Regions from separate parts of the Actinoplanes oblitus genome, predicted to be linked through region 3. Evidence: riboswitches for the same ligand, from Rfam matches in the RefSeq annotation. Region 3 holds a riboswitch; each other region holds the start of a gene.
The links. Region 3 has a riboswitch for cobalamin ahead of Actob_RS02310 (ribonucleoside-diphosphate reductase subunit alpha). Riboswitches for the same ligand answer to the same signal wherever they lie in the genome.
Positions count from the first base shown of each region.

Region 1: it holds a riboswitch for cobalamin, as region 3 does, so the genes downstream of both, Actob_RS29225 (VWA domain-containing protein) here and Actob_RS02310 (ribonucleoside-diphosphate reductase subunit alpha) in region 3, are expected to answer to the same signal.
Region 2: it holds a riboswitch for cobalamin, as region 3 does, so the genes downstream of both, cobN (cobaltochelatase subunit CobN) here and Actob_RS02310 (ribonucleoside-diphosphate reductase subunit alpha) in region 3, are expected to answer to the same signal.

Region 1 is NZ_CP126980.1:6,473,659-6,478,136, forward strand. It holds gene Actob_RS29225 (VWA domain-containing protein) at 1-2,003, opposite strand, end outside; cobalamin riboswitch at 1,991-2,169, opposite strand; gene Actob_RS29230 (VOC family protein) at 2,232-2,582, opposite strand; gene Actob_RS29235 (SRPBCC family protein) at 2,598-3,116, opposite strand; gene Actob_RS29240 (ArsR/SmtB family transcription factor) at 3,113-3,430, opposite strand; gene Actob_RS29245 (citrate synthase) at 3,565-4,478, opposite strand, start outside.
Region 2 is NZ_CP126980.1:8,117,574-8,122,051, forward strand. It holds gene cobN (cobaltochelatase subunit CobN) at 1-2,354, opposite strand, end outside; cobalamin riboswitch at 2,390-2,509, opposite strand; gene Actob_RS36070 (precorrin-3B synthase) at 2,806-4,164, shown strand; gene Actob_RS36075 (precorrin-8X methylmutase) at 4,164-4,478, shown strand, end outside.
Region 3 is NZ_CP126980.1:506,435-510,912, reverse strand. It holds gene Actob_RS02315 (ribonucleotide-diphosphate reductase subunit beta) at 1-331, opposite strand, end outside; gene Actob_RS02310 (ribonucleoside-diphosphate reductase subunit alpha) at 331-2,697, opposite strand; cobalamin riboswitch at 2,824-3,030, opposite strand; gene Actob_RS02305 (DUF6346 domain-containing protein) at 3,083-3,679, opposite strand; gene Actob_RS02300 (hypothetical protein) at 3,698-4,478, opposite strand, start outside.

The sequences.
Region 1 (4,478 bases), 3.8 Mb from region 3:
CAGTCGACGACCACGGTGGCCACCCCGGCGAGGGCCGGTGCCAGCAGCAGCGGGTCCGGGCCGCTGGTGGCCCGGCCGTCGGTGACCACGATCAGCAGCGGCCGGCGGCGCGGGTCGCGGCGGCGTTCGGTGGCGATGGTGCGGGCGGCGGCGCGCAGGCCGGCGGCGAGCGGGGTACGGCCACCGGTGCGCAGGGCCGCGAGCCGCATGACGCCGACCTCGTGGCTGGAGGTCGGCGGCAGCACCACGTCGGCGTCGGCGCCCCGGAACGTGATCATCCCGATCCGGTCGCGTCGCTGGTAGGCGTCCCGGAGCAGGGACAGCACGGCGGTCTTGACCAGGGTCATCCGCTTGCGGGCGGCCATCGAGCCGGAGGCGTCCACGACGAAGAGCACCAGGTTCGCCTCCCGGCCGACGTGGATCGCCTCGCGCAGGTCCCGTGGCTCGACGCCGAGCAGGCCACCGGCGCCGCCGGTGGCACGGCCGCGGCCGGTGGCGAGGGCACCGCGGTGCAGCGCGGCCCGGAGTGTGGCGGGCAGGTGCGGCGCGCCGGCCAGTTTGCCGACCGGCTTGCGGGAGCCGATGACCCGGCCCCGGCGGGCGTAGGCAGGGGACCGCTTGCCGGTGTGGCCACCGTCGCCCCGGGCGGCGATGCGCAGCGTGCGGGGCCGGAACGCGGCACCGGCCTGGGCGGGTGCCGCCGCCTGGCCGTCACCTGGCGCCGCGCCGGGACCCGAGTCCGGCGGGGTGCCGGCAGGCATCGGGGTGTCGGCGGCGGCCGGGGCGCCGCCCTGCGGACCGCCGGGCGGGCTGCCACCGCCGGGACCGCCGCCCGGGCCGCGGTCGTCCGGACCGCCGGGGTCACCGTCCGGACCGCCGTCCGGGTCGTCGTCCGGCCGCGGGTCGTCGGGGGTCTCGCCCGCGGCCTCCTCCCGGGCCTGCCGGTCGGCTTCGGCCAGGGCCTGGTCGAGTTTCTCCTCGTCGGTGCCGGGCGGGTCGAGCGGATCGGTCCGGCGGCGGTGCGGCAGGGCCAGGCGGGCCGCGTCGCGGACATCCTCGGCGGTGACCCGGTCGCGGCCGTGCCAGGCGGCCAGGGCGACGGCGCAGCGGGCCACCACGATGTCCGCGCGCATGCCGTCGACCCCGTAGGCCAGGCAGACCCGGGCGATACGGTCCAGTTCGGCGTCGGGCAGCACGACGGCCGGCAGGATGGCGCGGGCGGCGGCGATCCGGGCGGCGTACTCCCGCTCGTCGGCGGCGAAGCGGGCGGCGAACCCGGCCGGGTCCAGCTCGTACGCCAGGCGGCGGCGGACCACCTCGGCGCGCTGGGTGGCGTCGCGTGGGGCGGCGACCGTGACCACCAGGCCGAACCGGTCGACCAGCTGGGGGCGGGGTTCGCCCTCCTCCGGGTTCATCGTGCCGACCAGCAGGAAGCGCGCGGCGTGCTTGACCGAGACGCCGTCGCGCTCGACGTGGGCGCGGCCCATCGCGGCGGCGTCCAGGAGCAGGTCGACCAGGTGGTCCGGCAGGAGGTTGACCTCGTCGACGTAGAGCACACCGCGGTGGGCGGCGGCGAGCAGCCCCGGTTCGTACGCCTTGACGCCGTCGGCCAGGGCGCGCTGGATGTCGAGGGTACCGACGACCCGGTCCTCGGTGGCGCCGACCGGTAGCTCGACGAGGCTGGCCGGGCGGTGCGCGGCGGGGGTGTCGGCGGTGTGCGGGCCGTCCGGGCAGTCCGGGTCGGGCGCGGCCGGGTCGCAGGCGAAGCGGCAGCCACGGACCACCGTGACCGGTGGGAGCAGGGCGGCGAGGGCCCGGACGACGGTGCTCTTGGCGGTGCCCTTCTCGCCGCGGACCAGGACGCCGCCGACGGCCGGGGAGACCGAGGTCAGCAGCAGGGCGAGGCGTAGGTCGTCGAGGCCGACCACGGCGGAGAACGGGTACGGAGTCGTCACAGGGTGTTCCCTCCCGGCGGGTGTCCACGCCCGCGCGTCGGCTGTCACGAGCGGCCGGAGTCTCCTGACTCCCGGATCGCCGTTTCCCGCTCACCTTCCGGCCCGGCGGGCCGTGGCGTGCTGATCGCGTCAGCGGGTCGCTCCCCGGTCACAGTGGCGGGACCGTCCCGGATTCGCACCGGGTTCCTCCGCAACCGCTCGAGGTCCCATCTTTCCGACCGCGGGCCGGGCCCGTCAAACGACGACCAGCGAGATCACACCGGCCGCCCCGGGCCGTCAGACCGAGACCAGGCAGAGCACGTGCCCGTCGGGGTCGGTGAGCACCGCCTGCCGCTCGCCCCACGGCTGGTCCTCCGGCGCGTCGATCACGGTGGCCCCGGCCTTCTCCGCCGCGGCGGTCACCGCGTCGACGTCGTCCACCCGGAAGCTGATCGCCACCCCGGCCAGCCCCGAGGTCGGCGGCCGCCGGTGCAGCATCAGCTCGGTGGTCGTGCCGGGAACGGTGAGCGTCACGAGGTCCCCGAACGCCGACTTCTCGGCGAGACCGAACACCTCCTGATAGAGAGCCCGGCTCCGGGCCAGGTCCGCTACCGACACGATAAGGCGCTGAAGTCCGATTACGGTCATGATCGCGACCCTAGACTACTGATTCCGCCCGGCGAAGACGGCGGCGTAGTGGTCGCGCAGTCTCTCCCAGCCGTGGTTCATCGCGTCCCGGCCACGGATCGCGGTGACCTCCTCGCCCGCCAGCAACCTGCCCAGCACGTCCGCGCAGAGGTGCCAGCCGGCCGCGACCATCGCGTCCATGTCCCGATCGGCCAGCGTGTGCCGCAACGTCAGCCGGGTACCGCCCTCGGCCGGCTCCAGCTCCCAGCGCAGCAGGTCCTCGCCCCAGGTGTACTCCAGCAGGTGCGGCGGCTCGACCCGGCGCACCTGCGCGGGCAGCGCGGTGCGCTCGTCGCCGTCGGCCATGGTCAGGGTGGCGGGGCCGGTCTCGGTCAGCGGGCGCGAGGCGGTGAAGGGCGCCCAGCGGTCGAGCCGGTCCGGGTCGACCAGCGCGGGCCACACCTGCTCGGGCGGCTGGCGCAGCTCGCGGATGAAGATCAGGGTCCAGCGGTCGCCGTCGGCGACCACGCTGGCCTCGGTGAGCGGTCCGGTCACGGTTCCCCCTCCGATGTTGTCGACGCGAGATGTCTGTCCAGGGCGTCCAGGTGGCTTTCCCACAATTTCCGGTACGGCCGCAGCCACCCGTCCAGCGCCCGGAACGGCGCCGCCTCGAGGCGGTAGATCCGCTGCTGGGCCTGCGCGCGCACGGAGACCACGCCGGCCTCGCGCAGCACCCGCAGGTGTTTGGAGACCGCCGGCTGGCTCATGCCGAGCGCGCCGACCAGGTCGCTCACGCTCGCCTCGCGGGTCAGCAGCGCGTCGACGATGCGCCGGCGGGCCGGTTCGGCGAGCACCTCCAGGACGTCCACACCCCCAACATGCCGCTCCGGAAATATAACTGTCAAGGCATGTTCAGTGCCGAAAAACGCCCCACCGGAGAACCGGTGGGGCGCCGTTCGACAGTCCGGGTCGGGCTCCGCCTCCGAGTCCGCGCCGGACCCTCTCAGCGCTGCGACATCGGCACGAAGTCGCGCACCGGCGAGCCGGTGTAGATCTGCCGCGGGCGACCGATCTTGTTGGCCGGGTCGTGCATCATCTCCTGCCACTGGGCGATCCAGCCCGGCAGGCGACCGATCGCGAACAGCACCGTGAACATCTTCGTCGGGAAACCCATGGCCTTGTAGATCAGGCCGGTGTAGAAGTCGACGTTCGGGTACAGCTTGCGGGAGACGAAGTAGTCGTCGCGCAGTGCGATCTCCTCGAGCTGGAACGCGATGTCCAGCAGCGGGTCCGGCGTCTCCAGGGTCGAGAGCATCTCCTGGGCGGCCTTCTTGACGATGGCGGCGCGCGGGTCGTAATTCTTGTAGACCCGGTGGCCGAAGCCCATCAGCTTGACGCCCTTTTCCTTGTTCTTCACCCGGGTGACGAACGAGTTGACGTCGCCGCCGTCCTTGCGGATCTGCTCGAGCATCTCGAGGACCGCCGCGTTGGCGCCGCCGTGCAGCGGGCCGGACAGCGCGTTGATGCCGGCCGAGACCGAGGCGAACAGGTTCGCCTGGGCCGAGCCGACCAGCCGCACCGACGACGTGGAGCAGTTCTGCTCGTGGTCGGCGTGCAGGATGAACAGCATGTCGAGGATCTTCGCGACCTTGGGGTCGACGTCGTAGTTGACGGTCGGCAGGCCGAACGTCAGACGCAGGAAGTTCTCGACGTAGTCGAGCGAGTTGTCCGGGTACGGCAGCGGGTGGCCGATCGACTTCTTGTAGGCGTACGCCGCGATGGTCGGAAGTTTCGCCATCAGCCGGATCGCGGAGATCTCCACCTGCTCGTCGTCGAGCGGGTCGAGCGCGTCCTGGTAGAACGTGGACAGCGCGGTCACCGCCGAGGAGAGCACCGCCATCGGGTGCGCGTCGCGGG
Region 2 (4,478 bases), 2.2 Mb from region 3:
GGGAGGACGTTGATCAGGCCGCGGAGCGGGGAGCCGCTGGGGCCGGCCGGGACGTAGCCCCCGTCGAGGGCGTGCAGCACGTGGGTCAGCTCGTCGGTGGTGCGGGCCAGTCGCGGCACCACCTCGGTGGCCGCGAACTCCAGGACTCGCCGGACCGCTTCGTTGTCCGAGATCCCGGAGGTGTCGGCCGGCCAGCCCTTCTCCTCCATCGTGGTGATCAGTGCCCGGGCCTGAGCCTCGACGGCGTCGGTCTCCGCGGTGCTCGCGTCCTCGGTCAGCCCGAGCGCCTCCCGCAGGCCGGGCAGCGCCGCGACCTGGCCGGCCCACATCTGCCGGGCCCGGAGCATGGCGAGCACCAGGTTGATCCGGGCCTCGCCGGTCGGCGCCGCGCCGAGCACGTGCAGGCCGTCCCGGATCTGCACGTCCTTGACCTCACACAGCCATCCGTCGATGTGCATGATGAAGTCGTCGAACTCTTCGTCGTCCGGCCGATGCGCCTGGCCCAGGTCGTGGTCCATCTTGGCGGCCTGGATCAGCGTCCAGATCTGCGCCCGGATGGCCGGGAGCTTGGCCGGGTCCAGGGCGGCGATGTTCGCGTGCTCGTCGAGCAGCTGCTCGAGGCGGGCGATGTCCCCGTACGACTCGGCCCGCGCCATCGGCGGGATCAGGTGATCGACGAGCGTGGCGTGCGCCCGCCGCTTGGCCTGCGTGCCCTCCCCCGGGTCGTTGACCAGGAACGGGTAGATCAGCGGCAGGTCACCGAGGGCCGCGTCGGTGCCGTCGGACGCGGACATCCCCACGTTCTTGCCGGGCAGCCACTCCAGGTTGCCGTGCTTGCCGACGTGCACCACGGCGTGCGCGCCGAACTCGTCGGCCAGCCAGCGGTAGGCGGCCAGGTAGTGGTGGCTGGGCGGCAGGTCGGGGTCGTGGTAGATGGCGACCGGGTTGGCCCCGAAGCCGCGCGGCGGCTGCACCATGACGACGATGTTCTCGTCGCGCAGCGCGGCCAGCACGATGTCGCCGTCGTCGACGTACAGCTCACCGGGCGGCGGGCCCCAGTGCCGCTCGACGCTCTCCCGGAAGTCCTCGGGGAGGGTGTCGAACCAGGACGTGTACCTGGCTGCCGGAATCCGCACGGGATTTCCGGACAGCTGCTCCTCGGTCAGCCAGTCCGGGTCCTGACCGCCGGCCGCGATCAGCGTGTGGATCAGGCCGTCGCCGTCGTAGTCGATGAAGTTCCCGACTTTGTAGCCCCTGTCGCGCAGCGCCGCGAGCAGCGCGACAGTCGACGCCGGGGTGTCCAGCCCGACCGCGTTGCCGATCCGCGAGTGCTTGGTCGGATAGGCCGACAGCATCAGCGCGATCTTCCGCTCGGCCGGCGGGACGTGCCGGAGCCGGGCGTGCGCCACGGCGATCCCGGCCACCCGCGCCGCGCGCTCCGGGTCGGCGACGTAGACCGACAGCCCGTCCGGGTCGATCTCCTTGAACGAGAACGGCACCGTGATGATCCGGCCGTCGAACTCCGGGATCGCCACCTGGGTCGCGGCGTCGAGCGGGGTGAGGCCGTCGTCGCTGGCCTCCCAGGCGGTCCGCGAGCTGGTCAGGCAGAGACCCTGGAGGATCGGCACGTCCAGGTCGGCCAGCACGCCGACGTCCCAGGCCTCGTCGTCGCCGCCGGCGCTCGCGGTGGCGGGGCGGGTGCCGCCGGCCGCCAGGACGGTGACCACCAGGGCGTCCGCTGTGCGCAGCTCGGCGAGGAGCTCGGGCGGTGCGGTGCGCAGCGAGGCCGTGAAGATCGGGAGGGGGCGGCCGCCCTTGGCCTCGATGGCCTGGCAGAGCGCCTCGACGAAGGCGGTGTTGCCGGCCATGTGGTGGGCGCGGTAGTAGAGCACCGCGACCGTCGGAGCGGGCGCGGTCGTCTCGGCCGGGGTCCGCCGCAGGAGGCCCCACTGCGGGCTCTCGGTCGGCGGCGCGAAGCCGTTGCCGGTGAGCAGCACGGTGTCGGAGAGGAAGTCGTGCAGCGCGACGAGGTTGTCCGCACCGCCCTGCGCGAGGTAGGTGTGCGCGTCGGCGGCGATACCGGCCGGGATGGTGGAGAGCTTCATCAGGTCGGCGTCCGGCAGCATCTCGCCGCCCAGGACGACCACGGGGATGTCGCCGCCGAGCAGCGCGTCCAGCCCCTCCTCCCACGCGCGGCGGCCGCCGAGGATGCGGACCACCACCAGCTCCACCCCGTCGAGCAGGGCGGGCAGGTCGGCGACACCGGTGCGGGCCGGGTTGGCCAGCCGCCAGGCCGAGCCGCTGGCCCGGGCGCTGAGCAGGTCCGTGTCAGACGTCGACAGCAGCAGAAACACGCGTGCGCTCCCCCTCGGGGTCCGCGCCCCGGGTAGTAAGAGATCAACGGCGACCGGAGTTCCTGGCTCCCGGGCAGTGGCGCCCGGTGACAGTGGCGGGACCGCGCCGGACTCGCACCGGCTTCCTCCGCGGCGTCGCCGCTCGATTCACTTGTTCCGGTACACGCTATCGGACGGCCGGGGGCGGCTGGTCCGCGACGCCACTGAGGGTGCGGCCTGCCCGGTTTGTTCCCGCCGCGCCGCCCTCGCGCTCACCGCCCTGCCCCGCTCGCTCCGTCCCTGCCGCGCCTCCGCCGCGTCACGCTCACCGCGCCCATCTCGCCGTCATGCCGCGCCGGCTGCCCTTCGCTGCGCTGCTCGGCCGGAGTGGAGTGTGACGCCGCTGACGAAGTTGTGATGCTGCCGACCCGAGATGGCGTTGTTGTCGGCGGCCGCCCGTAGTATCCGGGCCGTGACAGCCCACCGACAGTCCGACACCGACGCCTGCCCCGGCGCGCTGCGGTTGCATGCCGCTGCCGACGGGCTGCTGGCGCGCGTCCGGCTGCCCGGTGGCCTGCTGACCGGCGCCCAGCTCGGCCTGCTCGGCGAGCTCGCGGAGGAGTTCGGCGACGGCCGCCTGGAGTTGACCTCCCGGGCAAATCTGCAGCTCAGAGCGCTGAAAGAGGGCGACGCCGCGCGGTTGGCCGATCGCTTGCGCGATGCGGGGCTGCTGCCGTCACCGACCCACGATTCGGTACGCAACATCGCCGCCCCACCACTCGCCGACGCCCGCGTGCGGGAGTTGGTGGCGGAGCTGGACGCCGCGATCCGCGCCGATCCGGAGCTGGCCCGGCTGCCCGGCAAGTTCCTGTTCGCGATCGGTGAGGTGCCGCTCGCGGCCGATGTCGCGGCGATCCCCGGTCCGGCGGGCGCGTTCGCGCTCCGGTTCGGCGGGCGCGACACCGGGCTGCGGGTGGATGCCGGCGCGGTGGTGCGGGCGCTGGTCGTGAGCGCGCACGCGTTCCTCGCCGAGCGGGAGGAGCAGCGGAGTGGCAAGGGTGCCGCGTGGCGGTTGCGGGAGCTGGCCGACGGGCCGGGGCGGGTCTCGGCGCGGGTCGTGGAAACGCTCGGTTTGGCGCCGGTGGCGGCGAGCCGGCCGGTCACCCTCAGCGGACCGCCGGGGGCGGCGGCCGGGGACGTGAACGCGGCGGTGCTGGTCGGCGTGGTGACCGATGGCGATCAGTGCGCGGCGGGGGCTTTGGTGCCCTTGGGGCGGCTCGAGGGCACCCAGACGAGAGTCTTGGCGGAGGCCAAGCGGCTGGTCGTCACGCCGTGGCGCGGTGTCCTGGTGCCCGGTCTCACCGCTGCCGAGGCGGCGTCCTGGACCGAGCGGCTGGCCGCGGCGGGGCTGGTGGTGACCGCGACGTCCCGGTGGACCGGGGTGACGGCCTGCGCGGGGCGGCCCGGGTGTGCGAAATCGCTGGCCGACGTGCGGTCCGACGCCGAGGCGGCGAGCCGGTTCGTGGCCGGGCTGCCGGTGCACTGGGTGGGCTGCGAGCGAGCGTGCGGGAGCCCGGCGGGCGCGCACGTGCGGGTCGAGGCGACCGGCGCCGGTTACGCGGTGACCCGCAGGTCCGCTGACGGCCTGCTGACCGAGAGCGCCCAGGCGGTCGATTCGCCGCTCCGGCAAGCCGAGGCGGCCCGCTCCGGACCGGAGACGGGACTCCCGGTGAACCGGCTGCCGGAGGCGGCGACCGACGGCACGGGACAGACGGTGACATTCCCGGTGGATCCGCTGGGGGACGTGGTGGCGGGGGCGAGGAGAGGCTGATGGATTACGAACGGGACGGCGCGGAGATCTATCGGCGGTCGTTCGCCACGATCCGGGCCGAGGCGGACCTGGGCGGCCTACCGGCCGACGTCGCGCGGGTGGTGGTTCGGATGATCCACGCGTGCGGGATGGTGGACCTGGTGCGGGATGTCCGGTTCAGCCCAGGTGTGGCGATCGCCGCGCGGAAGGCGCTGCTGGACGGGGCGCCGATCCTCTGTGACGCCGAGATGGTGGCTTCCGGGGTGACCCGCTCGCGGCTGCCCGCCGGGAACGACGTGGTCTGCATGTTGCGCGACCCCGGCGTACCGGAAATC
Region 3 (4,478 bases):
TGTCCAGCAGGTTCAGATAGAACTGGACGTGCACGGCCTCCTCGAACAATTGCCGGGACAGGTAAAGCCGGCCCTCCGGCGAGTTGATGTGCTGGTACAGATTGAGCACCAGGTTGTTCGCGACGATGGTGTCACCGGTGGCGAAGAACGCGACCAGCCGGCTCACCAGGTGTTTCTCCGCGTCCGACAGCACCGCCAGGTCGGCCAGGTCGGCGTGCAGGTCGACCTCCTCGACCGTCCAGGTGTTCTTGATGGCGTCCTTGAACCGGTCGAAGAAGTGCGGATACTTCATCGGCCGCAGGGTCAGGTCCATTCCGGGGTCGAGCAACATCACTGGCACGCCTCACACGATTCGGGGTTTTCCAGGGAGCAGGCCAGCGCCTCGGCGTCGCCGATGGTCACCAGGGCGGGCACCGCCACGGTGGCCTGCTGGATGCGCGTCGCCGGCCGCGAGCGCAGGTAGTACGACGTCTTCAGCCCGGACTTCCAGGCATAGAGGTACATCGACGACAGCTTGCCGATGGTCGGCGCCGCCAGGAACAGGTTCAGCGACTGGGACTGGTCGATGAACGGCGCCCGCGCGGCGGCCAGGTCGATCAGGGCACGCTGGGGCAGCTCCCACGCGGTCCGGAAGATCTCCCGCACGTCGGCCGGCAGCGCGGCGATCTCCTGCACCGATCCCTCGGCCCGCTTGATCTGCTCCCGGACACCCGCGTTCCACAGGCCACGGGACTTCAGCTCGCGTACCAGATAGGTGTTGATCTGCAGGAACTCGCCGGACATGGTCTCGCGCTTGAACAGGTTGGAGACCTGCGGCTCGATGCACTCGTAGCAGCCGGCGATGGACGCGATGGTCGCGGTCGGGGCGATCGCGATCAGCAGCGAGTTGCGCAGGCCGTGCGCCGCGATCCGCTCCTTGACGGCGGCCCACCGCGCGTCCTGGCTGACGGTCGCCCCCCAGAGCTCCGGGTGCAGCTGCCCGCGGGCGGCCCGCGTCTCGGCGAACGACGGGTGCGGCCCGAACTCGGCGGCTAGCCCTGCCGACGTCTCCAGCGCGGTCAGGAAGATCTCCTCCTGGACCCGGGTGGAGAGTTCCTTCGCCTCGGCCGAGTCGAACGGCAGCCGCAGCGTGAAGAACGCGTCCTGCAGCCCCATCAGCCCGAGACCGACCGGGCGCCAGCGCGGGTTCGACGCGGCCGCCTGCCGCGACGGGTAGTAGTTGATGTCGATCACCCGGTCCAGGAAGACCACAGCGGTGCGCACGGTCTCCCGCAGCCGCTCCCAGTCCACCCCGCCGGCGGTGGTGTGCGCGCCCAGGTTGATCGAGCCGAGGTTGCAGACGGCCGTCTCGTCGTCGCTGTTCACCTCGAGGATCTCGGTGCACAGGTTGGACAGGTGAATGGTGTTGCCCGGCGCGCCGGTCTGGTTGGACAGCGCGTTCGACCGATCCTTGAACGTCATCCAGCCATTGCCGGTCTGCGCCAGCGTCCGCATCATCCGCCCGTAGAGGTCCCGAGCCTTGACCGTTTTAACTGCTTTCCCAGACGCTTTTCGGTACGCGTCGGCGAACGCCTCCCCGAACAGATCCGGCAATTCCGGAGCGTCCGACGGATCGATCAGGTGCCAGTCCTCGTCGGCTTCGACCCGGCGCATGAACTCGTCCGGGATCCAGTTGGCCAGATTCAGATTATGCGTACGCCGGGACTCCTCTCCCGTGTTGTCCCGCAGCTCCAGGAACTCCTCGATGTCCGGGTGCCACGGCTCCAGGTAGACGCAGGCCGCGCCCTTGCGCCGGCCACCCTGGTTGACGGCGGCGACCCCGGCGTCCAACGTCTTCAGGAACGGGACGATGCCGTTGGACCTGCCGTTGGTGCCCCGGATCAGGGCGCCCCGGCCGCGGACCCGGGACCAGGCGATGCCGATGCCGCCGGAGAACTTCGACAGCTTGGCGACCTGGTGGTACCGCTCGTAGATCGAGTCCAGCTCGTCCTTCGGCGAGTCGACCAGGAAGCAGCTCGACATCTGGGTGTGCCGGGTGCCCGAGTTGAACAGCGTGGGCGAGCTGGGCAGGTAGGCGAGGCTCGACATCAGGCGGTAGAAGCCGATCGCCTCGTCCGGGTTGGCCGACAGGCCACAGGCGACGCGGAGCAGCCAGTACTGCGGGGTCTCGATCGGGATGCGCTTGGTCGGGTGGCGCAGGAGGTAGCGGTCGGCGACGGTGCGCAGGCCGAAGTACTCGAAGCGGAGATCCGCGCTCAGGTCGATCGCCGCGTCCAGCTCGGCACCGAACTTCGTGACGAAGGCGAGGGTGTCGTCGCCGATCAGGCCCTGTTCGTGCCCGAGCGCGATGGACTCGCCGAAGCTGGTGACGCCCTGCTCGCGGACCTCCTGCGACACCAGGTCGATGAGCAGGCGGGCGGCCAGCTTGGAATACTGCGGCTCCTCGCCGATCAGCTCGGCCGCCGTCTGGATGGAGAGCTTGTCCAGCTCCTCCGTGGTGGCGCCGTCGTAGAGACCGCTGATCGTCTTGGTGGCCACCCGCAGCGGGTCGACCTCGTCCAGCCCGGCGGTCCACCGCTCCACCGCCGCGACGATCCGGTTCAGGTCCACCGGCACCAGCTCGCCGTCGCGCTTGCGTACCCGCATCACCTGGCGGCGCTGGTCCGGGACTGTCGTCTTTTCCGGCGTGAGCGTCATGGCCCTCTTCCCTCGCGAGTCAACACGGCCGGAGCACGCGCGGGAAGACACCAGCCTCCGGGCATGCGGGCATGCGCGGAGCACGAGGCGTCGGCCGTCCCACGCGGCCTTCGACCGCCGCACACGGTCGCGTGCGGCGCGCTGGCAGGTCTTCGGACTCGCGGGCGCATCGCTCATGCCTACTGGCCGTCGCTTCCCAGGCCTCCCCGGCCCAGTGCTTCATGACGGCGGTCGTTCCCACTCACCGCTGCGGGGCAGTCCCGGTCTCACACCGGATTCCCTCTTGCCTCGGCCGCTCCGGGGAGCGGCCGAACCAGCTGCGATCGCAGACTATATATGGGTACGCCACACGCAGCGCAACGCCACATGGTGTGTCGCGCGCCCCTCACGGACGTTGCCGACGGCGGAACAGCCTCCGCATCCCCTCCCAAACGAGGGCGACAACGAAGAGGACGGGAATCAGGCCGGCGCCGAAGATCACCACGCCGATGAAGGTGACCCACCCACGATCGGGTACCTCGGCACGGGAATACCCGACACGGCCCCGGCTGCCCGGGTTCTCGCCGATCGTGAAGGTGTCACCGGGTTTCTCGTCAGTGAAGAAACCCGGCTTGTCGATCTTCACGGAGGACCTTCCACTCCATCCGATCGACACGGTGCAGACGTTGTAATAGCCGAATCCACTCAGACTGACGGGCCCGCGACGCTCGCAGCGCTCGACCGTGGCCACCCCGGTCCGATCAGCGTCGGCGAAGTCGGCACCGGTGAAGCGGGAGACGGTCATCGCGGTGGCTATCAGCAGGAATGAGACGGCCAAGAGACCAAGAGCCAACAGGACAGTGCGCAACCACGCGAGAGGCCCATACTCGACCGCCTCCGCCGCCTTCCGCGCAGCACGCGACCGGGCACGGTTGGCCTCGGCTTCCGCCAGGATCTCCGCCATGCGGCGCTTGCGGTAGGCCGCGCGGTTCTCATCAGTCATCACGCACCCCTTTGCACCTCATTGCGGAATTTCAATGTGCGGTTGCGCCGATCCGCCTTTGCGAATCGCATCTCCGGTGGCACTACCGTTCTGGAGGCTGTTGCCCTTGATTCCTTCTCGCAGGGCATCCACGGCGACCTTTGCTTTCGTACCGTAGACGGCTTCGTCGGCCTGGTCGAACGCCCGGTATGCCGCCTTGAACGCGGCCCGAGCGCCCTCACTGTCCGCGAGATAACCGTCCGCCTCGGCCAGCTTGGCCGAGTTCAGGAACACCGACCCGAAGACGGCATCGTCCATGAGGGTTCTGACCCGGGAACAGACCGCCGCCACCATCGGAAGTTTGCCGCCGAGCTCGGCGATGGCCTCGGTGAGTCGCTGCAGAACCCGGGTGATCCGTCCGGTGTATTTGGCGACCAGCAGCGCAACTTCGGCCAGAACCTTGGGAATCGTCACGACCAGCAGTGCCTGCACCGCCTTCGAGATCGCCGCGCCGACGACCTCCGCGATCAGGTCACGTACGGTGTTGCGCACCACACCCACGATCGACCCGGCGATCAGCGTGGCCTCCGACATGGCGCCGGCCACCTCGCCGAGCGCGAGCACGGCATCAGCCATTCCCGCTGCTTTCGCGCGGTACGTGGTGATTGCCTCCGCTTCCCAGGACGCCGTGTTGGAAGCGACCTGGCCTGCGAAGAACTCCACCGTCTTGTAGGTACGGATTCGCATCTCGCGCCAGGTCGTCGCGTGACCCTCGATCTCTTTCGGGTCGCCGGCCAACCAGTCCAACGGCTGGCGCAGA